3 regions of the Streptomyces sp. NBC_01283 genome follow, and region 1 is predicted to be linked to each of the others. Evidence: riboswitches for the same ligand, from Rfam matches in the RefSeq annotation. Region 1 holds a riboswitch; each other region holds the start of a gene.
What was found. A riboswitch is a leader RNA that binds a small molecule or an ion and turns the genes downstream of it on or off. The one in region 1 is predicted to bind S-adenosylmethionine.

Region 1 (10,355 bases):
GCCGGGGCACGGTGGGAGGGAGGAGGCACCACCATGACCCCTGGCACCGATGAACGCCCGCAGATGTCCGTCGAGGACTTCGAGGAGCTCGCCCGCGTGGCCCCCGAGAGTCACGCTTGAACTCATCAACGGAAAGCTAGAGGTCAAGCACGTGCCGGACGGCGACCACGGCGAGATCATCATGTGGGTGCTCCGTCAGTGCATGATGCAGCGCCCCGAACTCGCCCTGTACGTGGAACAGGGACTGCGGGTCGACACGTACCGGAAGGGTTGCATCAGACCGGACGGCACCCTGGCCCCCGTCGGCTACTTCGCCGGACAAGGCGAATGGGCTTCTCCCAACGGCGTGCTGGTGGCCGTCGAGGTGACCTCCCGCGACCGGGACACCGATCGCCGCGACCGCCAGGACAGGCCGCGCGCCTACGCCTACGTCGGCATCCCCGTCTACCTGCTCATCGACCGCGAAAAGCACTCCGTCGTCGTGTACAGCTCGCCGGAGAACGGCATCTACCAGAGCCGCCGGCCCTACCGCTACGGCTCCGCTGTCCACATCCCCGCCCCCGTGGCCCTCACCCTCGAAACCGAAAGGCTCAAGGACTACGTCGACTGACCCCAGGCGGGTCCCGTCGCCTTCGGGACATACTTCCGCGCCCCGCGTCGGCCAAAGCTGACCGAGTCGAGCACCACCCCGGCACACCCGTCACAGCCGCGCATCCCCTACCCAGGCCCGGCGGCTCCCGCCCCCGTACGGCACGGGCGAAAGCGGCCAACTGCCCGTTGTCCGAAAGGCCCCCGCCCGCCCGGTGAATCACGGTTGCCGTCTTTCGGCGCCTACCGCGCGTATCGAGGATGGCACCTGCCGTCATCGAAGACGCACAACCGGAGGGGACCCTTCATGACCGAGTTCAACGAGCCGAACGAGCCCGACGAACAGCAGATCGCGGAGGCTCTCGGGGCCGCGGCCAACATCACGCTGGCGCCCGGCCCGAGGGAGGCCAGGGAAGCCCCCGCCGCCGCGCCCGAGCCGGACCAGGAGTGGACGCTGCCGGAGGGCAGGGCCTGGGTGTATCTCGCGGACCCCGGGCGCGGGCTCACCAAGCCGGTGATCCTGGGCGACGGCTTCAACAGCGGGCCGAGCGACCTGGACTTCTCGTGGGAGATCCTTGAGCGGGGCCCGTACCCGTTCCTCACCGAGCTGCGGCAGCGCGGTTACGACGTCATCCTGCTCGGCTTCGACGAGCGCAGCGCCTCGATCCTGGACAACGCCAGGGCCGCACGGTCGGCGATCCAGGAGGCGATCGCGCGGCGCGTCGGCAACCACCCGCTGACCGTCGGCGGCTTCAGCATGGGCGGCCTGGTCACGCGGTACGCGCTCGCCAAGATGGAGCACGACAACGTCGACCACCAGACCGAGCTGTACTTCTCCTTCGACAGCCCGCACCGCGGCGCCTGGATCCCGATCGCGCTGCAGTCGTTCGCGCACTACATCCGGCGGCTCAACGCGGCCTTCTCGAACCAGATGAACAGCCCGGCGGCGCGCCAGCTCCTGTGGCAGCACATCTCCGAGTGGGACGACTCCCCCGAGACCGACAAGGAGCGCATCGAGTTCCTCGCCGAGCTGGAGCGGGTCGGCGGCTGGCCCAGGCGCCCGAAGAAGATCGGCGTCGCCAACGGCGTGCGCACCGGCGTGGCCAACGGCATCGACCCCGGCGTACGGGCGTTCCGCGGCAAGGGCCTCGGCATCACCGGCACCCACCTCTACACGCAGCCCGCGGGCGAGGAGAAGCTCGTCGCCCAGCTCCGCGTGGTGACCCTGCGCAAGCCGCAGATCCGCACCTCGGGCATGCCCGAGATCGACGGTGCGCCCGGCGGCACCCTGGAGGGCTTCGGCATCCTCGCCGACGAGCTGAACAAGATCCCCGCGATCATCGGCCTCGGCTCGGAGGCGGAGACCCGCGAGCACTGCTTCGTCCCCTCGGTGAGCGCGGTCGCCCTGCGCGACATCGACACCCACGAGAAGCTGCACGACCCGTTCCCGGAGGACTCCGGGGACAGCGAGCTCGACGAGTACCTCTGCGCCTCCCACAACGAGGGCCACACCCTGGTCACGGAAGAACTCTGCACCTGGATCCTGGACCGCCTGCCCTAGACCGCACCGGGAAACGCCCGAGGGCGGCACCCCTTCGTGAGAAGGAGTGCCGCCCTCGGTTCGCGTGGAGCGATGAACCGCTGATCAGCCAGAGGCGGATCAGAAGTCCATGTCACCGCCCGGCATGCCGCCGCCGGCCGGGGCAGCGCCCGCCTTCTCCGGCTTGTCGGCGATGACGGCCTCGGTGGTGAGGAACAGCGCGGCGATGGACGCGGCGTTCTGCAGGGCAGAGCGCGTGACCTTCGCCGGGTCGAGGATGCCCTCGGCGATCATGTCGACGTACTCACCGGTCGCGGCGTTCAGGCCGTGGCCGATGGGCAGGTTGCGGACCTTCTCGACGATGACGCCACCCTCAAGGCCGGCGTTGACCGCGATCTGCTTCAGCGGGGCCTCGAGGGCCAGCTTCACAGCGGCGGCACCGGTGGCCTCGTCACCTTCGAGCTCAAGCTTCTCGAAGACAGCGGCTGCCTGGATGAGGGCCACGCCACCACCGGCGACGATGCCCTCTTCGACGGCGGCCTTCGCGTTGCGAACGGCGTCCTCGATGCGGTGCTTGCGCTCCTTGAGCTCCACCTCGGTCGCGGCACCGGCCTTGATGACCGCAACACCGCCGGCGAGCTTCGCCAGGCGCTCCTGCAGCTTCTCGCGGTCGTAGTCGCTGTCCGAGTTCTCGATCTCGGCGCGGATCTGGTTGACGCGACCCTGGACCTGGTCGCTCTCACCGGAGCCGTCGACGATCGTGGTCTCGTCCTTGGTGATGACGACCTTGCGGGCGCGGCCGAGCAGGTCGAGACCGGCGTTCTCCAGCTTGAGGCCGACCTCCTCGGAGATGACGGTGCCACCGGTGAGGATGGCGATGTCGCCGAGCATGGCCTTGCGGCGGTCACCGAAGCCCGGGGCCTTGACGGCGACGGACTTGAAGGTGCCACGGATCTTGTTGACGACCAGGGTCGACAGGGCCTCGCCCTCGACGTCCTCGGCGATGATCAGCAGCGGCTTGCCGGACTGCATGACCTTCTCGAGGAGCGGAAGGAGGTCCTTCACGTTCGAGATCTTCGAGTTCACGATCAGGATGTACGGGTCGTCGAGCGACGCCTCCATACGCTCCATGTCCGTGGCGAAGTACGCCGAGATGTAGCCCTTGTCGAAGCGCATGCCCTCGGTGAGCTCAAGCTCAAGACCGAAGGTCTGCGACTCCTCGACGGTGATGACGCCTTCCTTGCCGACCTTGTCCATCGCCTCGGCGATGAGCTCGCCGATCTGGGTGTCGGCGGCGGAGATGGAGGCCGTAGAAGCGATCTGCTCCTTGGTCTCCACGTCCTTGGCCTGCTCAAGGAGTGCGCCCGAGACGGCCTCGACGGCCTTCTCGATGCCACGCTTGAGGGCCATGGGGTTGGCACCGGCGGCTACGTTGCGAAGGCCCTCGCGGACCAGCGCCTGCGCCAGGACGGTCGCGGTCGTCGTGCCGTCACCGGCGACGTCGTCCGTCTTCTTCGCGACCTCCTTGACCAGCTCGGCGCCGATCTTCTCGTACGGGTCCTCGAGCTCGATCTCCTTGGCGATGGAAACACCATCGTTGGTGATCGTGGGGGCACCCCACTTCTTCTCGAGGACGACGTTGCGACCCTTGGGGCCCAGGGTCACCTTGACGGCGTCGGCGAGCTGGTTCATGCCGCGCTCGAGGCCGCGCCGTGCCTCCTCGTCGAACGCGATGATCTTGGCCATGTGAAGTGGTCCTCCCGGACAGGGGTGGCATGCTTCCGGATCGCGCCAGCGCCCGCGACGGACGGCCTGCAAGCCTTGTGGTTCCTTGCCCCACCCGGCCTGCGGGCCTCACCGACCCGATCCAAGTTCTGTCACTCTCACTCGGAGAGTGCTAAGCCCAATGATTAGCACTCGACCCCTACGAGTGCAAGCGCCTCTCGCGGATCCCAGACGTACGAGGGGCGCACGCACGGGGGGCCCGTACCCCTGTCGGGTACGGGCCCCTCATGACTCTCTAAGTCACTGGCCGATCGCGCCGAGATCAGACGGCGAGCTTGACCATGTCCGCCTGCGGACCCTTCTGGCCCTGCGAGATCTCGAACTCCACTCGCTGACCTTCTTCAAGGGTGCGGTAGCCGTCCATCTGAATCGCGCTGTAGTGGACGAAAACATCCGCACCACCGTCGACCGCGATGAAGCCGTACCCCTTCTCCGCGTTGAACCACTTGACGGTGCCCTGAGCCATGCCTAACTCCCCTATTACTGGCCCTTGCACGGACCCGCACTTCGCGGACCCGGGTCAGACCTCACCCCCCCAATGGGTTGTGGAGGCGTGCGCCGGAACGCGTCGACCGCGGCTGAATGTATCTGTCCAACTGCCCTCTGCAACAGGTCAATCGGACGAGAATTCTGGGCACGCCTGATCGGTAATATGCGAATAATTCGCCGGAGTTCAGGGCAAGTCGGGCCAGGCAAATGCCACGAGAGGGGCAAATGGGCGGGGCACTTTGGCTACTTCTTGTCGCCCTCGGGGCGACTTCGTATATGCGCTCGGCACAAACAGGGAAGCTCGCTTCCCAACTGTACCGCGCTCAACCACATGGAATTGCCCCCTCCGCTTCTCTCGCGGAGGGGGCAATGGAGATTACGCAGGGTATTTCTTTAAAGGATCAACCACCGGCGACGGCGGGAATGATGGAGACCCCGGCGCCGTCCGGCGTCGCCGTCTCCAGGCCCTGCTCGAAGCGGACGTCGTCGTCGTTCACGTAGACGTTCACGAAGCGCCGCAGCTTGCCCTGGTCGTCCAGGACACGGGCCGCGATACCGGCGTGGTTCTTCTCCAGATCGGCGATGACCTCGGAGAGATTCGCACCCTCCGCGGCGACCTCGGACTGACCGCCGGTGTAGGTGCGAAGGATGGTGGGGATGCGAACCTTGACACTCATGATTTCACCTCGGGTGTGTGGGGCCCCTTCAGGGGCGCGGGGAACTGCGCGAGGACGGACCACGACCGCCCGTCGAGGACGGCGGTCAGGCCCTACGGCGGCTAGTCGGCGAGCCCGGCGGCGCGGAACGCGTCCAGGCTGGGCCGAATCGTGGCAGTCGCCTGAGACGTCTCGGCAACAGCGTCAAGAGTCTTGAGCCCGTCACCGGTGTTCAACACAACCGTGGTCAAGGTCGGGTCGATGAGGCCCGCGTCGATCAGCTTCTTGGTGACACCGACCGTCACCCCGCCCGCGGTCTCCGCGAAGATGCCCTCGGTCCGAGCGAGCAGCTTGATCGCGTCGACGACCTGCTCGTCGTTCACGTCCTCCACCGCACCGCCCGTGCGACGCGCGATGTCCAGGACGTACGGCCCGTCGGCGGGGTTGCCGATGGCCAGCGACTTGGCGATGGTGTCCGGCTTCTGGGGGCGCACGACGTCGTGACCGGCCTTGAAGGCGGTCGACACCGGCGAACAGCCCTCGGCCTGAGCACCGAAGATCTTGTACGGCTTGTCCTCGACGAGCCCCAGCTCGATGAGCTCCTTGAGACCCTTGTCGATCTTCGTGAGCTGCGAGCCGGAGGCGATCGGGATGACCAGCTGGTCGGGCAGCCGCCAGCCGAGCTGCTCGCAGATCTCGTACGCGAGGGTCTTGGAGCCCTCGCCGTAGTACGGCCGGAGGTTCACGTTCACGAAGCCCCAGCCCTCGCCCAGCGGGTCGCCGATGAGCTCGGAGCAGAAGCGGTTCACGTCGTCGTAGTTGCCCTCGATGCCGACGAGCTCGCCGCCGTATACCGCGGCCATGACGACCTTGCCCTGCTCCAGGTCGTGCGGGATGAACACACAGGAGCGGAAGCCGGCGCGGGCGGCGGCGGCGCCGACGGCGCCCGCGAGGTTGCCGGTGGAGGAGCAGGAGAGGGTGGTGAAGCCGAAGGCGCGCGCCGCCTCGATGGCCTGCGCGACGACGCGGTCCTTGAAGGAGTGCGTCGGGTTGCCGGAGTCGTCCTTGACGAACAACTTGCCCTGCTCGACGCCGAGTTCACGCGCGAGGTTGTCGGCCTTGACCAGCTTGGTCCAGCCGGGGTTGATGTTCGGCTTCTCGGCGACGTTCGCCGGGACGGGCAGCAGGGGCGCGTAGCGCCAGATGTTGTCGGGGCCGGACTCGATCTGCTTCCGGAGTGCCTCGGGGTCACCGGTCGGCAGGTCGTACGCGACTTCGAGCGGGCCGAAACAGGCCTCGCAGGCGAAGATCGGGCCCAGCGCGTAGAGCTCGCCGCACTCGCGGCAAGAGAGGCCGGACGCGGGGCCGAGGTCCACGGAACCCGTGGTGGAGGGGGTGGTGTCGTTCGTTGCGACAGTCTGCGCAGCCATGGAGGCGAGGCCCTTTCTCCTCATCTTCCTCGCGACGCATTTCGCCGCGAGACGGAATTGGCACCTTCCCCACCGAGACCTCGCGTGCGCGGTCGGCGGGATGGTTGCCGGGGCTTCAACGGGCCGTATCCCTCTGCCCCTCTGGATGAGCGGTATGGCGCCGGGCTTCAGGGGCCCGGGGCATTTGTTACGCGATGACCCCCGACATGCGATGGTCATCCGCGTTGTTCAAGACTGTAACCGACGGCCTGGACCCTTGAGATAGTCGTCCGAACCGCGAGATGGATCACATGCAGGCCACACACAGGAGGAGCCACCCGTGCTGGAAGAGGCCGAGCGCTGGCTGACCAGGCGTTCCTGGTCCGTTGCCGACCGTCCGCTCAGCGCGCTGCTCGACGCCAAGCGGGCGTCGGGAGCCTCGGTGAGCGTCGTCCTGCCCGCGCTCGACGAGGAGGGGACGGTCGGTGAGATCGTCGCCGAGATCCGCCGCGAGCTGGTCGAGCGGACTCCCCTCGTCGACGAGCTCGTGGTGATCGACTCCGGCTCGCGGGACCGCACGGCCGAGGTCGCGCGGCAGGCGGGTGCGCGGGTCGTGCACCGGGACGAGATCCTGCCGCGCATCCCGGCGGTGCCCGGCAAGGGTGAGGTCCTGTGGCGCTCGCTCCTGGTGACCGGCGGTGACATCGTCGCGTTCGTCGACGCGGACCTGCGGGAGTTCTCGGCGGACTTCGTCACCGGCATCGTGGGCCCGCTCCTGACCGAGCCCGACGTGCACTTCGTGAAGGCGATGTACGACCGCCCCCTGGGCGAGAAGGCAGGTCAGGGCGGCCGGGTCACGGAGCTGATGGCGCGCCCGCTGCTCAACATGCACTGGCCGCAGCTCGCGGGGTTCGTCCAGCCGCTGGGCGGCGAGTACGCGGCGCGCAGGTCCCTCCTGGAGCGGCTGCCGTTCCCCGTCGGTTACGGAGTGGAGCTGGGCCTGCTCGTCGACGCGCTGCACACGGTGGGCCTGGACGCGCTCGCGCAGGTCGACGTCGGTGTGCGCAAGCACCGGCACCAGGACGGGCAGGCGCTGGGGCGGATGGCGGCGGCGATCTACCGGACGGCACAGCTGCGGCTCGCGCGCGGCCATCTCGTACGCCCCGAGCTCACCCAGTTCGAACGGGGCGAGCGCGGGTTCGAGCCGCGGACCCATTCGGTGGACACGGAGGAGCGCCCGCCGATGTCCGGCATCGCGGAGTACACGGCCCGCCGCGTGGCGTAACCACCCAGAACCGGGCATTTTGTCTACATTCCCCACTTATGTGGCTCAGACAAGTTATGTGGCTCAGACAAGTAATGGGAAGCGCGCGACGCGTCGGTGCCGTGGCCATGACGACGGCCGCCCTCACGGCAGGAGCACTCGGAGCGGCCACCGCGCCCGCCGCCGCGGAATCGCCGTACGACGACATCAGGGCCACCGGCACCATGGTCATGGAGGCGCCGGCACAGCCCGTTCCGGGGCATCAGCGGGCCGGGACCGTGAGCCGCGAGGGCACGCCGGGGGAACTGGCCGACACGGGCGGCGAGTCGGACACCATGCTGTACGCGGGCCTGGCGATCTCCCTGTTCACCCTGGGCGTTCTGGCGGTGGCGGCGGCGCGGAGCAGACGCGACCAGCGATGAGCGCCCGTACGTTTGAGCCCATCCCGGAAGGGCTAGGTTCGCCACATGGTCTCCGAGCACGCCTCCGCCCAGATCCTCGTCGCGTCCAACCGCGGCCCCGTCACGTACACCCTGGAGGAGAACGGGGAGCTGACGGCCAAGCGGGGCGGCGGCGGACTCGTCTCCGGGCTCAGCGCGATCGGCGAGTCCGACGGGGAGTCCGCGCTGTGGGTCTGCGCGGCGCTGGGCGACGGTGACCGCGAGGCGGTGCGGCGCGGGGTCGGCGAGCCCGGGGTGCGGATGCTCGACATCGACGCGGGTTCGCACGAGGGCGTGCACGCCGACGCATACAACGGGATCGCGAACTCGGTGCTGTGGTTCGTCCACCACATGCTCTACCAGACGCCGCTGGAACCGGCCTTCGGCGCGGAGTTCCGGGCACAGTGGGCGGCGTACGAGACCTACAACCGGGCCTTCGCCGAGGCGCTCGCGGAGAGTGCCGGTGCGGACGCGGCGGTCCTCGTCCAGGACTACCACCTGGCCCTGGTGCCGGGCATGCTGCGGGAGCTCCGCCCCGACCTGCGCATCGGCCACTTCTCGCACACGCCGTGGGCGCCGGTGGACTACTTCCGGATGCTGCCGGACGACATCGCGGAGCAGCTGCTGCGGGGCATCCTCGGCGCCGACCGGGCCGCGTTCCTGACGGGCCGGTGGGCGGACGCGTTCACGGAGTGCTGCGTCGCCGTCCTCGGCGGTACGTCCGGCACGCGGATCGGAGTGCACGGGCTCGGGGCCGACGCGGACTTCCTGCGGGAGCGGTCGCGGCGGGACGACGTGGAGGAGCGGCTGGTCGCGCTGCGGGAGCAGATCGGGGGTTCCGGCAACCGGAAGGTGATCGTCCGGGTGGACCGGACGGAACTGTCGAAGAACATCGTCCGGGGACTGCTGGCTTACCGGCAGCTGCTGGAGGATCGCCCCGAGTGGCACGAGCGGGTGGTGCACGTCGCCTTCGCGTACCCCTCCCGGCAGGATCTCGCGGTGTACCGCGACTACACGGCGGAGGTGCAGCGGGTCGCCGACGAAATCAACTCCCGCTTCGGTGTGGCCGGCTGGACGCCGGTGGTGTTGCACGTGAAGGACGACTTCGCGCGCTCGCTCGCGGCATATCGCCTGGCAGACGTGGCCCTGGTGAACCCCATCCGGGACGGCATGAACCTGGTCGCCAAGGAGGTGCCGGTCGTCTCCGACGAGGGGTGCGTACTGGTTCTCTCGCGAGAGGCGGGGGCGTACGAGGAGCTGGGCGACGACGCGCTCGTCGTGAACCCGTACGACGTGACGGGCACTGCTTCGGCGCTGCACGCGGCGCTGTCGATGCCGACGGAGGAGCGAGCGGAACGAACAAAGCGGCTCGCGGCGGCGGCGACGGCTCTGCCCCCGGCCCAGTGGTTCCTGGACCAGCTGCGGGCGCTGAGGGCCTGATCGTTCGAGTGGCGGACCTCCCAGCCCCGCGACCTCACCGGCGTCAACGCCGACCCGCGGACCCGGGCGCCCCCGGTGACGTACGGCTGAAGCCCGGCTCACCGGCCCGCGGGCAGGGGACCGCCGTGGACGACGGGACCACCCGCGACTACTTCGGGAACCCCCTCCCCGACCCGCCCAGCCTCGGTGCCGATCAGGGCAGTTGAGCGGCGAGGGAGCCCAGGAGCCCCACCACGCCCCGCGGGCCGTCCACCACCAGGTCGGCCCGCTCGGCGAGCTCCGCCACCTCCGCGCTGCCGCTGCACACGAGCAGGCCCCGCACCTGGTCCGAGCGGAGCTTCTCGACGGCCGCGAAGGCGGGCAGGTCACCCAGGTCGTCGCCCGCGTACAGGACGGTCTCGGCGCCCACTTCGCGTACGTAGTCGGCCAGGGCCACGCCCTTGTCCATGCCGGGGGGCCTCAACTCCAGGACCAGACGGCCCGGTTCGACGATCAGGCCGTGCCGGGACGCCAGCTCGGCGAGCGGCTCGCGCAGCGCCTCGAAGGCGGCCTGCGGATCGGCCGCGCGCCGCGTGTGCACCGCGACCGCGCGGCCCTTCTCCTCTATCCACGTGCCGCGCCAGGCGCCCATCCCGTCCAGGAAGCCCGGCAGTTCGGCGCGCACGGACGCCACCCCGGGGTGCGGCTCGGCCGCGTGCACGGTGGAGGAGACGGCGTCCCAGCGCTCGGCGCCGTAATGCCCGA
Region 2 (10,355 bases), 3.9 Mb from region 1:
GTGCCGCTCAAGGCGGCGCTCGGCTTCCTCCTGTCGGTGGCCGCCGCGCTCGGCGCCGTCGTCGCGGTCTTCCAGTGGGGCTGGCTCGCCGACATCGTGGGCGTGGACCAGCCGGGCCCGATCATGAGCATGATGCCGATCTTCATGATCGGCGTGGTCTTCGGTCTCGCCATGGACTACGAGGTCTTCCTCGTGACCCGCATGCGTGAGGCGTACGTCCACGGGGCGCGCCCCGGCGAGGCCGTCGTCACCGGCTTCACACACGGCGGACGGGTCGTCGCCGCCGCGGCGGTCATCATGATCAGCGTCTTCTCCGGCTTCATCATGGAGAACGACGACATGATCAAGATGATGGGCTTCGGCCTGGCCATCGCCGTCCTGTTCGACGCCTTCGTCGTCCGCATGGCGATCGTCCCGGCCGTGCTCGCCCTGCTCGGCAAGAAGGCGTGGTGGCTGCCGAAGTGGCTGGACCGCGCGCTGCCGAACGTCGACGTCGAGGGGGAGAAGCTGCACAAGCAGCTCGGCGACTACCCCACGGCGCACCAGGAGGACCCGGAAAGGGAGCTCGAGTCCGTACGCGGCTGAGCATCTGACGCTCCGTGCGGAGCACCCCCGTCGGCCCGGTGACCGAACACGGTCACCGGGCCGACGCCTGTTAGGGGCCTGTCAGGGGCCTTCGGCCGGGGTGGCTCAGCGGTCCGCGAAGACCATCCAGACCTGCCCGGGAGCGAAGGGCATCCGCCGGCCGTTGGAGAGCGTGAACGACGTGCCGCCCTCGGGACTCGACCGCTTCCAGTGGGTCCGGTACGCCTTGCCGCCCCGAAGGACGGTCGCCCTGCCGCTGCCGACCGTCTTGATGTACGGCGTCGCCGCGCCGTTGACATCCTTGTAGCGCGACGGCGGCATGTCCACGTGCTGGATCACGATCGTCCTCGCCCCGAGGCGCGCCCCCGAGGTGCTGCGGGCCGGTGCCCCGTCGAAGGACGCGAGCCAGCGGTGCTCCTGGGGCGACCAGCTGAAGGTGTGGCTGGCCGAGGAGTAGCGGACGGTCCGCACCGATGCGGGAGTGCCGCCTTCCGGGGCCGGGCCGAAGCGGAAGCCGATGTCGGTGGGGTGGTCGGCCCGCGGGGCCGAGCGCAGCAGGGCCTGGGGGCGGACGAAGAGGTTGTGCGGGGCCGGGCGGTTGCCGTCGCGGAAGTAGGCGCTGGGGACACGGCCGTGCGGGCGGACGTACAGCGGTGACTGCTTGAGCATCTTGTGGAGCGAACTGCGCACCCCCGAGTAGGCGAGTGCCGGGCGGCCGAACTGCCGCAGCAGCTCGACGTCGGACTCCCGTGCGCTGCGCACCGGGCCGACGGCCTGGGGGAGGCGGCTCGAGTACACGCCCATGAGGCGGCTCATGCCGCCCTCGACCTTCTCCACGTAGACGATGTCCGCCTGTGCCAGACCGGTGTGCGGCCGGGCCATGCGCGCGTTGTCGAACTTCACCGCGAGCACCGGGCCCTGGTCCGCCCTCGTTCCGGTGAAGGGCGACCGCTCCAGCGGCGGGGCCCCGGCGTCCGCCGGTGCGCCCGGGAGTGCGGCTCCCGTCGTGAGCGCGCCCACGGCGACCGTGACAAGAAGACGCGTGCCGATGCGGGCGCGGCTGCGGGCCCTAGCAGTCATCGTGGTTCTCCGTTCGTCCCCGAACGCGTGGTCCCGGGACCGGTTCGTTCCTGGCAGTGGCAGCCGCAGTCCTTCCTCCGGGGCGCGTGCGGTGAACCCGGTTAGGGCCATACAGGCGCCAGGACTCACCGCAGCGGCGTACGCGCCGGACCCTCTCGCGGGCCCGGCGCGGTCCGGCGCCGTCAGGCGGTGTGCAGGGTCAGCCCGTAGCGCCCGAGGATCTCGTTGACCGGCTGGTGCCAGGTCTCACCGCCGCCGCTGCAGTTGCCCCAGCCGCCAGAGGTGACGCCCTGGGCCTGGTCGCCGCTGATGAACGAGCCGCCGGAGTCGCCGGGTTCGGCGCAGACGCTCGTCTTGGTCATCTGGTGGACGGCGCCCTGGCTGTAGTTGACGGTCTCGTTCTTGGCGAGCACGGTGCCGCAGTGCCAGTGCGTGGTGGAGCCGGAGCGGCAGATCGACGCACCCACGGGTGCCTCCGCCGAGCCGCGGACGAGCTGGTCGGAGACGGTGCCCCAGCCGAGCACCACCGGGACGGTCCACCAGCCGTTGCCCACGCTGACGTACGCGTAGTCGTTGTCGGGGAACGAGGAGCCCTGGAAGTTGCCGATGGGCGAGTTGTCCCAGCCGCGCACCGCGGCGCCCGCCTGCCCGCAGTGGCCCGCCGTGACGAACCCGCCGTGCACCGAGAAGCCGATGGAACAGCGGACGTTGCCGGTGTAGTACGGGTCGCCGCCCACGGTGCCCGCGGCGAAGGTGCTGGGAGCCTTGCCGACCGTCTCGACCTGGACGGGACCGGCCTTCCGGGCCCGGTCGACGAACCGGCGGACATCGTTGTCGTCCTTCTGAGCAGCGACGACGTTCACCACTATCTTGTTGCTGCGCGGCGCCACGTGCCAGCTGCTGACGCCCTTGGGCGCGGACAGGGAGTCGATGCGCTTCTTGGCGGCGTCCAGTTCCTTCGCGCTGTGGCGGACCACGCGGACGGTGGCGCCGGTCTCGCGCAGGGCGTCGGTCCTGCCCGCGCTGGTGGTGGCGACGGTCAGCTTGCCGGTGTCGGCGTCGTACCAGGATCCGGCGTACGTGGATCCGGCCGCCCGCTGCGCCGCGCGGTCGACGCGGGTCGCGTTCTTCTCGGCGGCGAGGCGGGCGCGCGCCTGGCTCGCGGTGAGTCCGAGGTCGTCCTGCAGGGCGGTGAGCATGCCCGCGGATGCCGGGGGAGCGGCGGGTGCGGGGGCGGCGATCGCGGTGGGGGCGAGCGAGGCACTCGCCCAGGTGCCGGCCAGAAGCAAGGAGGAGAAGGCGATGCGGACTCCGGTTCTGCGTCTCACGGCAGGGCCCTTTCTGTCGTTCCATCGGGGTGGGGAGGAACAGGGGGGATGAGAGCGCTCTCACGATGAGTTCAGGCGGAGCATAAGAGCGGCTCGGCAGTCATGTCCATACCAACTGGGAGTCATCCGGAGGCAATTGGAGCCAAAAGACAGCAGCCGGGTGGTGTTCACCGACACGCCCGCGTGCCCGGGTGGCCGACGGTGACACGGTGACGGCGCGGCAGCTGCGGGAGTGCGTCGGCGGCTGAGGACGGCGGGGACCGGCCGGGGCGCGATCGGCGGTCGCAAGCCGATCGTGTTCGGCCACGCTGTCCGCGTAGGGTGCGTGAATGAGCATGCTGGATGACGCCCGCACGGGCATGAACCCCGAGATCCGGCCGCAGGACGACCTGTTCGGCCACGTCAACGGTCACTGGCTGGAGCACGAGCCGATCCCCGAGGATCGCTCCAGCTGGGGCCCCTTTGTGCAGCTGGTCGACACGGCCGAGGAACAAGTGAAGGCGATCATCCAGGAGCTGGCGTCGGCCGCGACGTCCGGTGCGGTCCCGGATGACGCCCGCAAGATCGCCACGCTGTACGCCTCCTTCATGGACGAGGAGACGATCGCCGCCCGCGGGCTCGCCCCGGTACAGCCCCTGATCGACGAGGTCGCGGGGCTCCGGGACACCCGCGAGCTCGCGGCGTTCCTCGGCCGCTTCGAGCGGATCGGCGGCTCCGGTCTCTTCGGCTCGTACATCGACTCGGACGACCGGGACTCCGACCGCTACCTCTTCAACATCCTCCAGGGCGGGCTCGGCCTGCCCGACGAGTCGTACTACCGCGAGGAGAAGTTCGCCGAGATCCGCGAGAAGTACCTCGCCCACCTCACCGAGCTGCTCACGCTGGGGCAGCACGCCTCGCCCGCCGAGGCCGCGCAGACGGTCCTCGCCCTGGAGACGCGGCTCGCCGCCGGCCACTGGGAGCGGGCCGAGACGCGTGACGTCCAGAAGACGTACAACCTCACCACCCTGCACGAACTGATCACCCTGGCGCCGCACTTCGACTGGCGCGCCTTCGCCGAGGGGCTCGGCGGCTCGGACGCCACGATCGCCGAGACGTGCGTCCGCCAGCCGTCCTACTTCCGTCACCTGTCCGCGGTCCTCGACGAGGTGCCGATCGAGCAGTGGCGGGACTGGACGCTCGTCCGGGTGCTGCGCTCCAGCGCGCCTTACCTCACGGACCCCTTCGTCCGGAACAACTTCGAGTTCTACGGCCGCACCCTCAACGGCACCCCGGAGCTGCGCGCCCGGTGGAAGCGGGCGGTCGCCTTCGTCGAGGGCTCCATCGGTGAGGCCGTCGGCAAGGAGTACGTGGCACGGCACTTCCCGCCGAGCTCCAAGGCGATGATGGACGACCTCGTCGGCAACCTCCTCGAGGCCTACCGCCAGTCGATCGCCCGTCTGGACTGGATGACGGACGAGACGAAGGAGCGTGCGTACGAGAAGCTCGCCACGTTCCGTCCCAAGATCGGCTACCCGGACACGTTCCGCGACTACTCGGCGCTCCAGGTCTCCGACGACGACCTGCTCGGCAACGCGCACGCGGCAGCCGCCTTCGAGTCCGACCGGCAGCTCGCCAAGATCGGTGCGCCGGTCGACCGCGACGAGTGGTTCATGCTGCCGCAGACGGTCAACGCGTACTACAACCCGGGCACCAACGAGATCTGCTTCCCCGCGGGCATCCTGCAGAAGCCGTTCTTCTCGCCCGACGCCGACCCCGCGGAGAACTACGGCGGCATCGGCTCGGTCATCGGCCACGAGATCGGCCACGGCTTCGACGACCAGGGCGCGCAGTACGACGGCGCGGGCAACCTCAACGACTGGTGGACCGCGGCCGACAAGACGGCGTTCGAGGCGAAGTCGAAGGCACTGGTCAAGCAGTACGACGCGTTCTCGCCCCGCAACCTCCCCGGCGAGTTCGTCAACGGCTCGCTCACGGTCGGCGAGAACATCGGCGACCTGGGCGGGCTGACCATCGGGCACACGGCGTACAAGATCGCGCTCGACGGCGCCCCGATGCCGGAGAGCGACGGCACGACCGGCTCCCAGCGGCTCTTCATGAACTGGGCCTACTGCTGGCGCACCAAGCGCCGCAAGGAGCAGGAGCAGCAGTACCTCACCATCGACCCGCACTCGCCGCCGGAGTTCCGGGCCAACATCGTCCGAAACCTCGACGAGTTCCATGAGGCGTTCGGGACGGCGGAGGGCGACGGGCTCTGGCTTGACCCGGCGGAGCGCGTCAGGATCTGGTGACCTGATCTCCCCAGGGGCGGTCGCGGCACTGCGCCGTGGCCGCCCCGATCTGTTTCCGCGCCGCCCGCCCGCTCACCGGTCCAGCCGGCGCGCGACGCGCAGCAGGCGGAGTTGGCCGATCTCGGCGGCGTTCTTCATCAGCTCGGAGTTCACCCAGGCGAGCATGTCGGCCACGGTGTGCCCGGAGTCGTACTGCCAGGGAAACGGCGCGGTGGCGTCCAGGGCGGCGTCGTCGAGCCGGTCGAGCACCGCCAGCCAGTCCGTACGCAGGTCACGCAGCCACTCGACCGCTGCCTTGCCGCCACCTGGCCAGGTGATCTCGGTCCGCTCCCGCGGCGGTTGCCCCCGCGCGTGGTCGATCGTCACGCTCCACCACCAGCCGATGTGCCAGCTGATCCAGGCGATCGTCGGAACAGGGACGGGGTCGGGTTCGGTCTCCGCGAAGTCCGCCACCCACCCTCCGTCGCCGTCGGGCCGCATCGTCCAGCAGAGCGGGGCGGGCTCCCACAGGAAGTCCTCGGGTTCGAGCCGCTCCAGGTGGTACTCGAAGAGTGACCAGGTCAGGTCGAACTGCCCGCGGAGCAGCGTGTGTCGGGAATCGGTCACCGGGTGACCCTGGCACAGGGCCTCTCTGCCGGGGAAACGGATTTCGTGCCGCACTCGGGCGGGCTCTGCCGCCGCTCCGGTCCAACGGGGTGAGGGTGGTTGGCGTAGAAGGCCGGGTGGTCGCGCAGGCGGCGTACGTAGGCCTGCACGTCGGGGCGGGCATCAATGGCCTCGGCCGCGTCCGGGGTCCGGTGGACGAGCCGCGCCCACAAGTCCACGTCCGCCGCGGTGAGTTCCTCGCCCACCAGGTAGGCGTGGCAGGCCAGTCGGCGGTCGAGTTGGTCCAGCGTCGCGGGGGTGAGGGGGCCCGCGAGCTGCTCGTGCCAGGCGTCGATCCGTGCCGCGAGGGCCGGTGGGCGCAGCCGGGGCAGCGGGCCGCCGGCGTGTGCGGTGAAGCGGCAGGTCAGGTCGCGCAGGATGTCGGGGGTGTGATTGCTGACGACGTGCCCGCTCCATCGGTCGCACAGTGCGGGAACGGTCGGCGGACCGTCGAAGTGGTGCTCGGTGGCCTCGTAGTGGCGGTGTAGGTCGGCGTGGGCCGCCGTGGTGGTGTCCGGTGTCAGGAGCGTCGTGGTGACCGCGTTCCTGAGCCCGAGCAGGTCGAGGGTGATCGAGACGCGCAGGGAGCCCGTACATCCGGCCGAGAGGTACAGGTGATAGCGGTGGGGCGCCGGGTAGAAGCCGCCCGCGAGATCGGCTCCGATGCGGCTGCGGATCAGCGGGCGGTGCGACGTGGTCTCGGGCATGGCTCTCCAGACAGGTGAGGGGGCGCCCGCGGCGCTCGGCGCCGGCGGGACGGCGGGGGAGAGAGCGGGGGGAGAGGGGGCGGGGCAGCAGAGGGCCGCGGATGATCGCGGAGAGCCGGAGCGATGACGCGAGCCCTTGCCTTCCGGGTGGGCGACCGGCTCTTCCGCGGTGACGTCAGACGGCTGGAGCCGAGGCGCTGCACACGCGCAGCAGGTCGATGTGCAGCCGCCTGGTCAGGACGTGGGGGCGGGGTCTGGGTGCGGACAGGGGGGATCGCGGGGTGCTGTTCCTCGCGGCGACCGCCCTGGACATGTTCACCAGCCCTGCTTTCGAGGCCCGTTGTACCCGGAGTTGCACCCGGAGCCGATGGCCCGCTCGGGGACCCGCTCGAGACCGTCCCCGGAAGTCTGGGTCCGGGGTTCCCCCGCCGTCAAGAAGGCCTGTGGAACTCCCCGACCCCCACGGATCTCCCTGGAACTCCCCGGACGGCAGCGGAACAGAAGGCGTGGCCCGCCGGTTGACCCTGACGGAGTCCCACGCAGAGACACGTACGGCGATGTGAGCCCGGCCATGATCCACGGGCATTGCGCACGGCTACGACCTCACGTAACGTCCGAGAAGGTTACGAGTGTCAGCGTCAAGCCCTGGCTTGCTGACCGGCAACCCTCCCTCGCGGCGGGGTGCTCCAGGTGAGGACCAGGCGGTTCCCGGCCAGGGTTCCGCAAGCGCGAGACAGGCCGGGCTCCGGGCCCGCCGAGCCGGAAGGGCGGAGGTGACGCACATGCCACTGGTGCCGCCCGTGCCTGCGCCCGCGCCGCCCGTTCCCGCGCCGCGCGTCCTGGTGATCGCCCCCAGCCGCCAGGTGCATCTGTACTCCCGGCCGCACATCGACCTGCAGCGTGTCGCCGGCGCGCTCTGTCGTTCCTGACCCGTCACCCCGCCGCCGCACCCTCGGAGCCGAGGGGCCGGTGTTCTCGTACGGTCGATCAGGAAGGCACTCCTCCGTGTCGTCATCACCTTCACCTTCATCCGCCCTGCCCTTTTCCGCTGACTCCGCTCCTCCGGCCGCGCTGCACCTCGCCGTCGCGCTCGACGGCGCGGGCTGGCACCCGGCCGCCTGGCGCGAACCGGTCGCCCGGCCAGGGGAGTTGTTCACCGCCCGGTACTGGGCCGATCTGGTCACCGAGGCCGAGCGCGGTCTGCTCGACTTCGTGACGATCGAGGACGGGCTCGGACTCCAGTCCTCCCACTTCACCGAGCCCGACGGACGCACCGATCAGGTCCGCGGACGGCTCGACGCCGTCCTCATCGCCGCCCGCGTCGCGCCGCTGACCAGCCACATCGGTCTGGTGCCGACAGTGGTGGCCACCCACACCGAGCCCTTCCACATATCCAAGGCGATCGCCACGCTCGACTACGTGAGCACGGGCCGTGCGGGCGTACGCGTGCAGGTCTCGGCGCGCCGCAACGAGGCCGCGCACTTCGGACGCCGCACGCTGCCCGCCTTCGAGGACGTCGAGGATCTCGGCAGGCCGGAGGTACGGGAGTTGACCGCCGACCTCTTCGACGAGGCGGCCGACTACGCCGAAGCCGTGCGCCGCCTCTGGGACAGCTGGGAGGACGACGCGGAGATCCGGGACGTCGCCACCGGCCGCTTCATCGACCGCGACAAGCTGCACTACATCGACTTCGAGGGAAAGCACTTCAGCGTCAAGGGTCCCTCGATCACACCCCGGCCGCCGCAGGGCCGGCCCCTCGTCAGCGCGCTCGCCCACGAGGGCCCGACCGACGCACCGTTCCGCCTCCTCGGCCGCTCCGCGGACCTCGGATACGTCACCCCGCGCGACGCCGGGCACGCACACGCCATCGTCACGGCGGTCCGCGCCGAACAGGACGCGGCCGGACGCGGCGACGAGCCCCTGCACCTCTTCGGCGACCTGGTGGTGTTCCTCGACGACGCCCCGGCCGCCGCCGCGGCCCGCCGGGAACGGCTGGATTCCCTCGCCGGGCAGCCGTACACCAGCGACGCGCGCATCTTCACGGGCACGCCCGCTCAACTGGCCGATCTGCTCGCAGAGTTGGCGCAGGCCGGGCTCACCGGTTTCCGGCTGCGCCCCGCCGTCGTCGGCCACGACCTCCCGGCGATCACCCGGGGCCTGGTGCCCGAACTCCAGCGCCGCGGCGTCTTCCGCCGCGCGTACGAGGCCGACACCCTGCGCGGTCTGCTGGGCCTCGCCCGCCCCGCGAGCCGCTACGCCGCCACCGCCTGAGCGGGAAAGGACCACCGACATGAGCAAGTCAACGTCACCGGACAAGCCGCTCAAGCAGATCCACCTCGCGGCGCATTTCCCGGGCGTCAACAACACCACCGTGTGGAGCGACCCCGAAGCCGGAAGCCACATCGAGTTCAGCTCCTTCGCGCACTTCGCACGCACCGCCGAGCGCGCCAAATTCGACTTCCTGTTCCTCGCCGAGGGACTGCGGCTGCGCGAACAGGGCGGCCAGATCTACGACTTGGACGTCGTCGGACGGCCCGACACCTTCGCCGTCCTCACCGCGCTCGCCGCCGTCACCGAGCACCTCGGCCTTACCGGCACCATCAACTCCACCTTCAACGAGCCCTATGAGGTGGCCCGCCAGTTCGCCAGTCTCGACCACCTCTCGGACGGCCGCGCCGCCTGGAACGTCGTGACCTCATGGGACGCCTTCACCGGCGAGAACTTCCGTCGCGGCGGATTCCTCCCGCAGGAGGAGCGGTACTCCAGGGCGAAGGAATTCCTCACCACGGCACACGAGCTCTTCGACTCCTGGCGCGGGGACGAGATCCTCGCCGACCAGGAGACCGGCACCTTCCTGAATGACGCCAAGGTGGGCGCCTTCGTGCACCAGGGCCGGCACTTCGACATCCAGGGGCAGTTCAACGTCCCGCGCAGTCCCCAGGGGCGCCCGGTCATCTTCCAGGCGGGCGACTCGGAGGAGGGGCGGGAGTTCGCCGCCGAGGGCGCTGACGCGATCTTCAGCCGGTACAGCACCCTCGAAGAGGGGCAGGCGTTCTACACGGACGTCAAGGGACGCCTGGCCCGTCACGGCCGCACCCACGACCAGTTGCTCATCCTGCCCGCCGCGACCTTCGTCCTCGGCGACACGGACGCCGAGGCGGAGGAACTCTCCCGGGAGGTGCGGCGCAAGCAGGTCAGCGGCGCCACGGCGATCAAGCACCTGGAGTTCGTCTGGAACCGCGACCTCTCCGCGTACGACCCGGAGGGTCCGCTGCCCGACATCGACCCGGACCTCGGCGAGCACACCGTCGCGCGCGGCCGGGCCCAAGTGCGGATGTACCGTGACCCGCTGGCCACCGCCCGGGAGTGGCGCGAGCTCGCGGCCGCGAACAAGTGGTCCATCCGCGACCTCGTCATCGAGACCGGCAACCGGCAGTCCTTCGTCGGCTCCCCGGCCACCGTCGCCGAGGCGATCAACTCCTTCGTCCAGGCCGACGCGTCCGACGGGTTCATCCTCGTCCCGCACATCACCCCCGGCGGCCTCGACGCCTTCGCCGACACCGTGGTCCCGCTGCTCCAGGAGCGCGGCGTCTTCCGTACGGAGTACGAGGGCACCACCCTGCGCGACCACCTGGGCCTGGCCCACCCCGACGCCACGCCGAGCATCCCCGAGCCCGTATCCGTCCCCACGCCCGATCCCGCACCTACGTCCGTGCCCG
Region 3 (10,355 bases), 1.5 Mb from region 1:
CTGCGGTTTCCGGCCTGGGTGGTGCTGCCGTTCTGGGTGGTACTGCAGTGGCTCGCGGCCTGGCAGGGCGCGCAGGGGCCGGGGGTGGCGTATCTGGCCCACCTGGTCGGGTTCTCCCTCGGCTTTCTGTACGCATGGGGGCGCTACAGGAGGACAGCTAGAGTGAAGAAGCCAGCACCGGTTACCGAGGGAGACAGTCAGCCGTGATCACCGCGATCGTGCTCATCAAGACCAGCGTGGACCGGATCCCGGAGATCGCCGAGTCGATCGCCGCCCTCGACTGTGTCAGCGAGGTCTTCTCCGTGACCGGTACGTACGACCTGATCGCCATGGTGCGCGTCACGCGCCACGACGACCTGGCCGACGTCATCCCCGGCAAGATCAGCAAGATCCCGGGCGTGGAGGGGACGGACACGCATGTCGCGTTCCGTACGTACTCGCAGCACGACCTCGAAGCGGCGTTCGCGATCGGCCTCGACTCCTAGCGTCCGCTCCCGTCCTGGGCGTAGAACTCCCGCACGGCGGGCGGAAGTTGACCCGCCTGAGCCGGGTCGACCCCTCGGGCCTCGACCCCCGCCTGAAGGACTCCGAGATCCGCGTCGCCTGCAACCCCCCACAACGGCCTGGGAGCCGGTCAGGACGCGCACCACATCCGGGCGGAGGGCGCGAGCGGGCCCTGCGGATGATCGTTCTGGGGTCATGCCTGAGGGGACTGCCCAGGGCTCAGGCGGCCGTGGTGTCCGGGACGCAACGCCCGTCCTCCGTACGGTAGTTCCAGCGCGCGCCGTCGGCCACGAGCTCCTTGCAGGCGCGCACGAAGCGCTCCACGTGCTCGTCCGGGGTGCCCGCGCCGAAGCTGACGCGGATCGCGTTCAGGGACTTCTCGCCGGGCGCGGCCTCGGGGGCACCGCACTCGCCCTGGGTCTGCGGGTCGCTGCCGAGCAGGGTGCGCACCAGCGGGTGGGCGCAGAAGAGACCGTCGCGTACGCCGATGCCGTACTCGGCGGAGAGCGCGGCGGCGAAGTGCGAGCTGTTCCAGCCGTCGACGACGAAGGAGATGACGCCGACGCGCGGCGCGTCGTCGCCGAAGAGCGAGAGCACCTTCACGGCGGGCACTTCAGCGAGACCCTCGCGGACCTTGGCGATGAGGTGGCGCTCCCGGGCGACGAGCTCGTCGAAGCCCGCCTCGGTGAGCGCCTTGCAGGCGGCGGCGATCGAGTAGACGCCGATGACGTTCGGCGAGCCGGCCTCGTGCCGCGCGGCGGTGTCGTGCCACTCGACGTCCACGCCGCCGTCCGTACGCCGTGCGACCTTGCGCGAGGCGCCGCCGCCCGCGAGGTACGGCTCGGCCGCCCGCAGCCAGTCGGAGCGTCCCGCGAGGACACCCGAGCCGAAGGGCGCGTACAGCTTGTGGCCGGAGAAGGCGACCCAGTCGACGTCGAGCTCGCTGATCGAGACGGGGTGGTGGGGCGCGAGCTGCGCGGCGTCCAGGACGATGCGGGCGCCGTGCGCGTGGGCGGCGGCGGCGAGCTCCTTGACCGGCCACAGCTCACCGGTGACGTTCGAGGCGCCGGTCACGCACACCAGGGCGGGCCCGTAGGGGTCGCGGTCGGCGAGTGCGCGCTCCAGGGTGGCGACGGCCTGATCGGCGGTGCGCGGGGCGTTCAGGTAGGTCACGCGGGCGTCGCGCCAGGGCAGCAGCGAGGCGTGGTGCTCGGTCTCGAAGACGAAGACCTGGCAGTCGGCGGGCAGCGCGGCGGCAAGGAGGTTGAGCGAGTCGGTGGTCGAACGGGTGAAGACGACCTGGTCGTCCTCGCGGCAGCCGAGGAACTCCGCGACGGTGACGCGGCTGTTCTCGAAGAGGTCGGTGGAGAGCTGCGAGAGGTACCCGGCGCCGCGGTGCACGCTGCCGTAGTACGGCGCGTACGCGGCCACGTCGTCCCACACCCGCTGGAGCGCCGGGGCGCTCGCGGCGTAGTCGAGCGCCGCGTAGGTCACCTCGCCGCCGGTGACGAGCGGCACGGTGACGTCACGGCCGAGCACCGGCAGCGGCGCGGCGCAGCAGGGGTCGGCGGACTCGGTGGAGGAGGCGTCGGTGACGGTGGCGACAGAGCGTGCGGACATGGCGAACTCCCGTGGGAAGGCAGGCGAGTTCACTGCGAGGGCGCACATACGGCGCTGCAGTGATGAAGAGAAAAGGGGGTGCGGAAAAGGGGCCGGGAAGCCCTATCGCATTCGCTTGCTCACGAGACTGCTCCCTTGAGGACCAGGACCCCAGGGGTACGACACTCATCGAGTGCGCAGGGGTCCGCGCTTGCCATACGCCTTGCTGCGTACGGCCTGGTCTTCACCCGGGGCACCCCGCCACGGACGGAGGGTTGCCGGACAGCGAGCCGGGGCCTAATCGCTGTCACTCATGACCTGCGCAGCATCTTGCCACACGATCTTCCCGGTGCACACCGCAGTCCGGCATCCGGACTGCGGTGTGCGCCACACTCACCTGTTGCTGGCCGCCACCCACCGCTCCAGGGCCTTCTTCGCGGAACCGGAGTCGATGGCCTGGGCCGCCTTCGCGATCCCGGCGCCGATCTGCTCCACGAGGGTCCCCTCGCCCGGCGAGAGGGCCACCAGGGCCGCCGCCGTGTTGAGCAGCACGGCGTCCCGCACAGGGCCCTTCTCTCCGTCCAGGAGACGCAGCGCCACCTCGGCGTTGTACGAGGCGTCAGCGCCCCGCAGTGCCTCCACGGGGACAAGGTCGATGCCGACGTCGCGCGGGTCGAAGGCCTCCTCGCGCACGGCTCCGTCCCGTACGACCCAGACCCGGGATGTGGCCGTGGTCGTCAGCTCGTCGAGCCCGTCGTCGCCGCGGAAGACGAGGGAGGAGTTCCCGCGCTCGGCGAAGACCCCGGCCACGATCGGCGCCATCCGCGGGTCGGCGACCCCGACCGCCTGGGCGCGCACCTTGGCCGGGTTGGTGAGCGGGCCGAGGGCGTTGAAGACGGTCCTGATGCCCAGCTGGCTGCGGGCCCCGCCGGCGTGCCGCAGCGCCGGGTGGAACTTCACGGCGAAGCAGAAGGTGATCCCGGCCTCCTCGGCCACCTCGACGACCCGGTTCAGCGGCAGCTCCAGGTTGACCCCGAGCTTCTCCAGGACGTCGGAGGCCCCCGAGGCGCTGGAGGCGGCGCGGTTGCCGTGCTTGACGACCTTCGCGCCGGCGCCCGCGGCCACGATCGCGGACATCGTGGAGATGTTGACGGTCTTCGCGCCGTCGCCGCCGGTGCCGACGATGTCGACGGTCTGCCCCGGCACCTCGATCACGTTGGCGTGCTCGTACATCGTGCGGACGAGGCCGGAGATCTCCTCCACGGTCTCGCCCTTGGCCCGCAGCGCGACCACGAAGCCGGCGATCTGCGCGTCGGTCGCCTCGCCGCGCATGATGCGGTCCATCGCCCACGCGGCGTCCTCGGCGCTCTGGTCGCGCCCTTCCAGCAGCCCGTTCAGCACACCGGGCCAGGAACGGGCCGCCGCGGTGTTGCCTCCTGCGGGGGTCACAGCGCTCATCTGCCGCTCCTGGGTTCGTCTAGGCAAGGGTCAGGAACACCTTATCCAGCCCGGGGGACGGCAAAGAGCCCCGTCCATGCACTGGATGCAGGGACGGGGCTCTCGCCGTGGCGACCTGGTGGTCAGACCTTGCGGTCAGAACGTCGGAGCGTTCAAGGGATCAGTGGTGGCCGTGGCCGCTGGTGATCTCCTTGTACTCCTCGGTGGTGGGCTTGGGGATCTGGTTGTCCTCCCCGTAGTAGCCCTTGCTGAGCTTGGCCCGGAGCTTCTGCGAACCGGACACCTTGCGCTCGACGCCGTTCTCGTCGACCGAGGGGCCGATCTCGAGCGGCGCGTACTGCTCGTGCGCGGTGAGCGTGTGCAGCTGCTCCTGGTTGAGCGGCTCGTGGACCTCGATGAACTCACCGTGCGGCAGGCGCTTGATGATGCCGGACTCGCGACCGTGCAGCACCTTGTCCTTGTCGCGCCGCTGCAGACCCAGGCAGATCCGCTTGGTGATGATGAAGGCGAGGACCGGCGCCACGAAGAACGCGATGCGCACGAACCAGGTGATCGAGTTGATCGACAGGTGGAAGTGCGTGGCCCAGAGGTCGTTTCCACCACCGATCAGCAGCACCATGTACCAGGTGATCCACGCGACGCCGAAGCCCGTACGGGTCGGGACGTTGCGCGGGCGGTCCAGGATGTGGTGCTCGCGCTTGTCCCCGGTGACCCAGGACTCGATGAACGGGTAGACCGCGATCGCGACCAGGACCAGCGGGAAGATGACCAGCGGGATGAACACGCCCAGGACGAGCGTGTGACCCCAGGCGTTGATCTCCCAGCCCGGCATGACACGGATCAGGCCCTCGGAGAAGCCCATGTACCAGTCGGGCTGCGCTCCGGTGGACACCTGGTCCGGACGGTAGGGACCGAGCGCCCAGATCGGGTTGATCGTGGCGATCGCCGAGATGGCCGCGATCACACCGAAGACCAGGAAGAAGAAGCCTCCGGCCTTCGCCATGTAGACGGGCAGCAGCGGCATGCCGACGACGTTCTTGTTCGTCTTGCCGGGGCCCGCGAACTGGGTGTGCTTGTGGTAGAAGACCAGGATCAGGTGCGCCACCACGAGCCCGAGCATGATGCCCGGCAGCAGCAGGATGTGCACCGAGTAGAACCGGGCCACGAAGTCGCCGCCGGGGAACTCCCCGCCGAACAGGAACATCGCCAGGTACGTGCCCACGATCGGCACGGACAGGACGGCGCCCTGCATGAAGCGCACACCGGTACCGGAGAGCAGGTCGTCCGGGAGCGAGTAACCGGTGAAGCCGGTGAACATGCCCAGGACGAACAGCAGGAACCCGAAGACCCAGTTGACCTCACGGGGCTTGCGGAACGCACCCGTGAAGAAGACGCGCATCATGTGCACGAACATCGCCGCGAGGAAGATCAGCGCCGCCCAGTGGTGGATCTGCCGGATCAGCAGACCACCGCGCACATCGAAGCTGATGTGCATGGTCGAGTTGAACGCCTCGGACATCAGCTGGCCCTGCAGCGGGATGTAGCTGCCGTGGTACTCCACCTCGTTCATCGAGGGGTGGAAGAACAGGGTCAGGTACACACCCGTGAGGATGATGATGATGAAGCTGTAGAGGCAGATCTCACCGAGCATGAAGGACCAGTGGTCCGGGAAGATCTTGCGCATGTTGGCCTTGGCCAGGGAGTAGATCCCCAGACGTCCGTCGGCCCAGTCGGCGACCCGCTCACCTGCGGGCGCCTCCTTCTTACGCGTATCAGTCGTCGTAGTGCTCATCCGCGCTCCCAGAAAGCAGGACCGACGGGCTCAGCGAAGTCGCCGAGCGCCTCGAGATAGCCCTCTTCGTTCACGCCGATGCGCAGCTGCGGCAGCGCGTGACCGGCCGGGCCGAAGATCACTCGGGCACCGTCGGAGAGGTCGAAGGTGGACTGGTGGCACGGGCAGAGGACGTGGTGCGTCTGCTGCTCGTACAGGGAGATCGGGCAGCCGACGTGGGTGCAGATCTTGGAGTACGCGACGACACCGTCGTGCGACCACTCGAGCTCCTGCTTGTCCTTGATGTTGTCCGGCTGGATGCGGACGATCATCAGGGCCGCCTTGGCGATCTCCTTCTGGAAGTCGTGGGCGTCCTCTTCCAGGCCCTCGGGCTTGGCGAAGGTCAGCGAGCCGACCTGGACGTCCGACGGGCGCAGCGGCTCGTTCGTGTTCATGTTCACGAGCAGCTTGCCCTTGGACCACAGCGTGTGCCGCAGCTTGTCCTCGGGCAGCGGACCGAGGTCGCGCAGCAGGACGACACCGGAGAGCGGCACCATGGCCAGCGCACCGAACATCGTGTTCCGGATCAGCTTGCGCCGGCCGAACTGCGACTCCGCGGCACCGGCCTTGAAGTCGGCCATGACCTTGGCCTTGACCTCGGGCTCGGCCTCGATGGGGTGCCGCTCGTCGGCGACCTCCACGTCGGACATCAGAGTGCGGGCCCAGTGGACCGCGCCCGCGCCGATGCAGAAGAGCGCCACGCCCAGGGTCATGCCCAGGGAGAAGTTCAGCGCACTGATGTGGCCGATCGGGAAGATGTAGATGCGCTTGTCGACCGGGAACGCCACGTACGAGGCGATGAAGCCGATCGTGGCCAGCATCGACAGTGTGAACAGGAAGGCGACCGCACGCTCGGACCGCTTGGCGGCCCGCTCGTCGATGTCCTGGACACGGTGCTCATGGGGCGGAAGGCCCGGGTCGGCGAACGGGTTCTCGTCCTTCACCGCTACCGAGCCGTGCTCGGTCTCCTGCACGCTGGGCAGGTTCTCTTCTGATTTCTCTTGGCTACTCATGACTTCTTGGCCTTTGCGGTCCGAGCGGCGACCCACACGGCGACCGCGATCAGCGAGCCGAGACCGAAGATCCAGCCGAACAGGCCTTCACTGACCGGACCCAGACCACCCAGCTTGAGACCGCCAGGGCTCTCGGTCTGTTCGCCGTTGACCGCGTCGAGGTACGCGATGATGTCCTTCTTGTTCTTCTCCGGCATCGTCGTGTCGGGGAAGGACGGCATGTTCTGCGGGCCGGTCTGCATGGCCTCGTAGATGTGCTTCGGGGAGACATCCTCCAACGAAGGAGCGAACTTGCCCTTCGTCAACGCGCCGCCCTCACCGGTGAAGTTGTGGCACTGCGCGCAGTTGGTGCGGAACAGCTCGCCACCCTTGGCGATGTCCGCCCCCTCCGGGCTGTACTGCTTCTCGGTGGGGATGGTCGGGCCCGCGCCCAGCGAGGCGATGTACGCCGCGAGCTGGTCGATCTGGGCCTGGTTGTAGATGGCCTTCTTCTTCGGCGCCTGGGCGCCCGGCTGCTGGAGCGGCATGCGGCCGGTGCTGACCTGGAAGTCGACGGCGGCTGCGCCGACGCCCACCAGGCTAGGACCGTCGGAGGACCCCTGACCGCCGGTTCCGTGGCAGCTGGAGCAGCCCACGGAGTACAACTTCTTGCCCTCGTCGATGGCGAGGGACTGGGCGGTGTCGTCGGCCTGCGCCTTGTCCGCGGGTGCGAACGCGGCGTACAGCCCCCCGGTGGCCGCCAGCGCGAGGAGTAGGACGACGACCGCCGCCAGCGGGTGGCGTCGTCGTGCGGAGAGCTTTTTCACGGATTACCCCGGTGTCAGGATCTTCTGCGTCGATGCTTCTGGAATGAGTCGGAACGTCGGGCCCGGCTGGGCCCGGCCCCGTTTACTTGATCATGTAGATCGTGGCAAAGAGACCGATCCAGACAACATCGACGAAGTGCCAGTAGTAGGACACGACGATGGCTGCGGTCGCCTGCTCATGGGTGAACCTCTTGGCCGCGTACGTCCTGCCGAGGACCAGCAGGAAGGCGATGAGGCCGCCTGTCACGTGCATGCCATGGAAGCCAGTGGTCAGGTAGAAGACCGAGCCGTACGGGTCGGACGAGAGCGAGAGGCCCTCGTGCTTGACCAGCTCGGTGTACTCGTACACCTGACCGCCGATAAAGACCGCACCCATGATGAAGGTGACGATGAACCACATCCGGAGCTTCTTCACGTCACCACGCTCAGCGGCGAACACGCCTAGCTGACACGTGAGAGAGGAGAGCACCAGGATCGTGGTGTTCGTCGCCGAGAACGGGAAGTTCAGCGCGGACGCCATTTCCTTCCAGTGCTCAGGTCCTGTCACCGATCGCAGGGTGAAGTACATCGCGAAGAGGGCCGCGAAGAACATCAGCTCGGAACTCAGCCAAATGATGGTTCCGACGCTGGTGAGGTTCGGTCGATTGACCGGCGGGTGCGCGTGCCCGGTATCTACTGTCGTTGCTGTCGCCACGACCGACATTATGTCGGTCGCTTATCCCGCCCTCACCCCGGGGGGTGCCGTTCGGAGTGTCTGTGGGGTGTGTCCTGCCCGTATGGCCCATCGAAGGGCTGTCCGAACCGCTGTTGACGGGGTGTCCGGAGGAGTAGCATCCGCGCATCGGTCCCCGGCCGAATGCCCTCAACGAAGCGGAGGAACAATGCAGCCGACCGCCACGGTGCTGGTCTACAGCGACAACGCGAGCACCCGCGAGCAGGTCCGGTTGGCCACCGGACGCAGGCCGGCGGCGGACGTTCCCGCGGTCGAGTTCATCGAGTGCGCGACGCTGCCCGCCGTGCTGAAGGAACTCGACCGGGGCGGCATCGACGTCTGCGTCCTGGACGGCGAGGCCACGCCCATCGGCGGCATGGGGGTCTGCCGTCAGCTCAAGGACGAGATCTTCAACTGCCCGCCCGTGCTCCTGCTCATGGGACGCCCGCAGGACGCCTGGCTGGCCACCTGGAGCCGTGCGGAGGCCGCAGTGACCCTTCCGGTCGACCCGGTCGAGTTCGCGGGCTCCCTGGCCTCCCTGCTGCGCCGGCGGCTGGCCGTCCAGGCCTGAGGCGCGCGGAAGGCCCCGCGCTCCGGCGCGGGGCCTTCCGTGCTGTTCTGCGGCCCTGTCAGACCTGCGGACGCAGTCGGGCCGCGTCGACCGCCGTGGGGCCTTCCTTGGCCCCGTCCAGCAGTGCGCTGCCGCTGCGCCAGCTCTTCCAGCCGACGTTCCAGTCGCCGAAGCCGTTGCCGAACGGATCCATGTCCGCGCCGTAGCTGTTGACGACCTTCACGATGTCGCCCTGCCGAACGGTCTCGTAGAACCAGGCGGCGTCACCGGTGCTCATGCCCGTGCAGCCATGGCTGGTGTTCGCGTACCCCTGCGAGCCGACCGACCAGGGAGCTGCGTGCACGTACTCGCCGGAGTCGGTGACCCTCGTCGCGTAGTAGACCATCTTGTCGTAGAAGTCCGATGCGCCGATGCTGGCACTGGTCATGCGTACGGAGTACTCCTTGCCCAGCACCACCTTGACGCCGTTGCGGGTGGAGTAGCCGGGCTTGCCCGTCGTCACCGGCATGGAGTTGATCTCCTCGCCGTTGCGGTAGACCGTCATGTAGTGCGAACCGGCGTCCGTCACGGCCTCGATGCGGTCGCCGATGGTGATCTTCACCGGCTTCGCGTCGCCGCCCCAGAGCTTGTCGCGGACCTTGATGCCCTCAAGGTTGCTCCGTACGTGGATGGTCGCGCCCGTGGGCCAGTACTCCTTGGGGCGGTAGTGCAGCGTCTTGCTGTCCACCCAGTGCCACACGCCTTCCGTGGCGGGCTGCGTCTCCACCTTCAGCGAGCGCTCCACGATGGCTCTGGCCTTCTTGTCCTTCACCTTGGCACTGAGCTTGGCCGTGATCGGCTGGCCCACGCCGTACTTGCCCGAATCGGGACCGAAGGTGACGTCGAGGCGCTTCTTCTTGGCCGGCGCGTCGGTGTCGAACGCCAGGACCTTGCGGCCCGGCGCGCCGTCCTCGTCCTCCGTGCTCACCCGCACGGTGTAGTGCGTGCCCGCCGCCAGGGGCTCCGTGCTGTGCCAACGGGCGCCGTCGGCGGCGAGTTCGCCCTTCACGTACCGCCCGAGGGCGTCGGTGGCCGTCACATCGGTGATGCGCCCGTCCTCGCCCTGGGAGGTGACCTCAAGGGGCTTGTCGGGATCCGCCTTCTGGCTGCCCACAGGGCCGTTGAAGGCGATCTGGCCCGCCGCGTCGTACGGCTTCGCCGAGAGCGGATGGCCGTCGGAGCTGCCGCACGCCGTGGTTCCCACCCCGAGGGCGGCCACCAGCAAGGTGCAGCTCAGTACCGTGCGGATTCGCGGTGAGTGGCTCATGAACACACGGTATGGAGGTTCATCGGCTCCGGCGCGCCGAGTGACCCGTACGAGGGTCGGCCGCGACACGCCGAGGGGCCCGGACTCTCCTGACGGAGTGTCCGGGCCCCTCGGTGAAGCGGGAAATCAGTGACTCAGTTGCTCACTGGGTCTGGTTCTCGCCCCGGTAGTACTCGAAGACCCAGCCGAAGAGGCCGATCATCAGGATGGGGGCGGAGAAGTACAGCAGCCACCAGCCGAAGACGACGCCCATGAAGGCGAGCGCGCCACCGATGGCCAGCGAGAGCGGCTGCCAGCTGTGCGGGCTGAAGAAGCCCACCTCGCCGGCCTCGTCCGCCACGTCGGCTTCCTTGTTGTCCTGTGCGGCCGCGTCGACACGCCGGGCCGTGAAGGCCAGGTAGTAGCCGATCATGATGCACAGACCGAAGGCCAGGAACAGCGCGGTCGTACCCGCCGGCTCCTTGGACCACCAGCCGTAGACGATCGCCATGGCGAGCACGAAGACGCTCAGCCAGATGAACATCTTGCCTTGGACCTTCACTTGCCGGCCTCCTT

Region 2: linked by a shared signal. The riboswitch ahead of OG302_RS05415 (putative leader peptide) and the one ahead of thrC (threonine synthase) in region 1 are both predicted to bind S-adenosylmethionine.
Region 3: linked by a shared signal. The riboswitch ahead of OG302_RS30015 (aminotransferase class V-fold PLP-dependent enzyme) and the one ahead of thrC (threonine synthase) in region 1 are both predicted to bind S-adenosylmethionine.

The regions. Positions count from the first base shown of each region.
Region 1 covers NZ_CP108430.1:5,077,690-5,088,044, reverse strand. The annotation lists gene OG302_RS23340 (Uma2 family endonuclease) at 152-610, shown strand; gene OG302_RS23335 (esterase/lipase family protein) at 896-2,149, shown strand; gene groL (chaperonin GroEL) at 2,249-3,874, opposite strand; gene OG302_RS23325 (cold-shock protein) at 4,176-4,379, opposite strand; gene OG302_RS23320 (MoaD/ThiS family protein) at 4,804-5,079, opposite strand; gene thrC (threonine synthase) at 5,181-6,488, opposite strand; SAM riboswitch class I at 6,506-6,640, opposite strand; gene OG302_RS23310 (glucosyl-3-phosphoglycerate synthase) at 6,808-7,752, shown strand; gene OG302_RS23305 (hypothetical protein) at 7,860-8,153, shown strand; gene OG302_RS23300 (trehalose-6-phosphate synthase) at 8,199-9,611, shown strand; gene otsB (trehalose-phosphatase) at 9,805-10,355, opposite strand, start outside.
Region 2 covers NZ_CP108430.1:1,152,186-1,162,540, reverse strand. The annotation lists gene OG302_RS05445 (MMPL family transporter) at 1-585, shown strand, start outside; gene OG302_RS05440 (DUF3048 domain-containing protein) at 691-1,665, opposite strand; gene OG302_RS05435 (S1 family peptidase) at 1,848-2,993, opposite strand; gene OG302_RS05430 (M13 family metallopeptidase) at 3,323-5,284, shown strand; gene OG302_RS05425 (DinB family protein) at 5,357-5,890, opposite strand; gene OG302_RS05420 (glutathione S-transferase family protein) at 5,887-6,636, opposite strand; SAM riboswitch class IV at 7,258-7,371, shown strand; gene OG302_RS05415 (putative leader peptide) at 7,419-7,565, shown strand; gene OG302_RS05410 (LLM class flavin-dependent oxidoreductase) at 7,642-8,907, shown strand; gene OG302_RS05405 (NtaA/DmoA family FMN-dependent monooxygenase) at 8,927-10,355, shown strand, end outside.
Region 3 covers NZ_CP108430.1:6,626,179-6,636,533, reverse strand. The annotation lists gene OG302_RS30025 (rhomboid family intramembrane serine protease) at 1-207, shown strand, start outside; gene OG302_RS30020 (Lrp/AsnC family transcriptional regulator) at 204-485, shown strand; gene OG302_RS30015 (aminotransferase class V-fold PLP-dependent enzyme) at 724-2,124, opposite strand; SAM riboswitch class IV at 2,306-2,422, opposite strand; gene trpD (anthranilate phosphoribosyltransferase) at 2,497-3,561, opposite strand; gene OG302_RS30005 (cytochrome bc complex cytochrome b subunit) at 3,722-5,353, opposite strand; gene OG302_RS30000 (Rieske 2Fe-2S domain-containing protein) at 5,350-6,405, opposite strand; gene OG302_RS29995 (c-type cytochrome) at 6,402-7,211, opposite strand; gene OG302_RS29990 (heme-copper oxidase subunit III) at 7,294-7,914, opposite strand; gene OG302_RS29985 (hypothetical protein) at 8,093-8,494, shown strand; gene OG302_RS29980 (Ig-like domain-containing protein) at 8,553-9,800, opposite strand; gene OG302_RS29975 (cytochrome c oxidase subunit 4) at 9,943-10,341, opposite strand; gene ctaD (cytochrome c oxidase subunit I) at 10,338-10,355, opposite strand, start outside.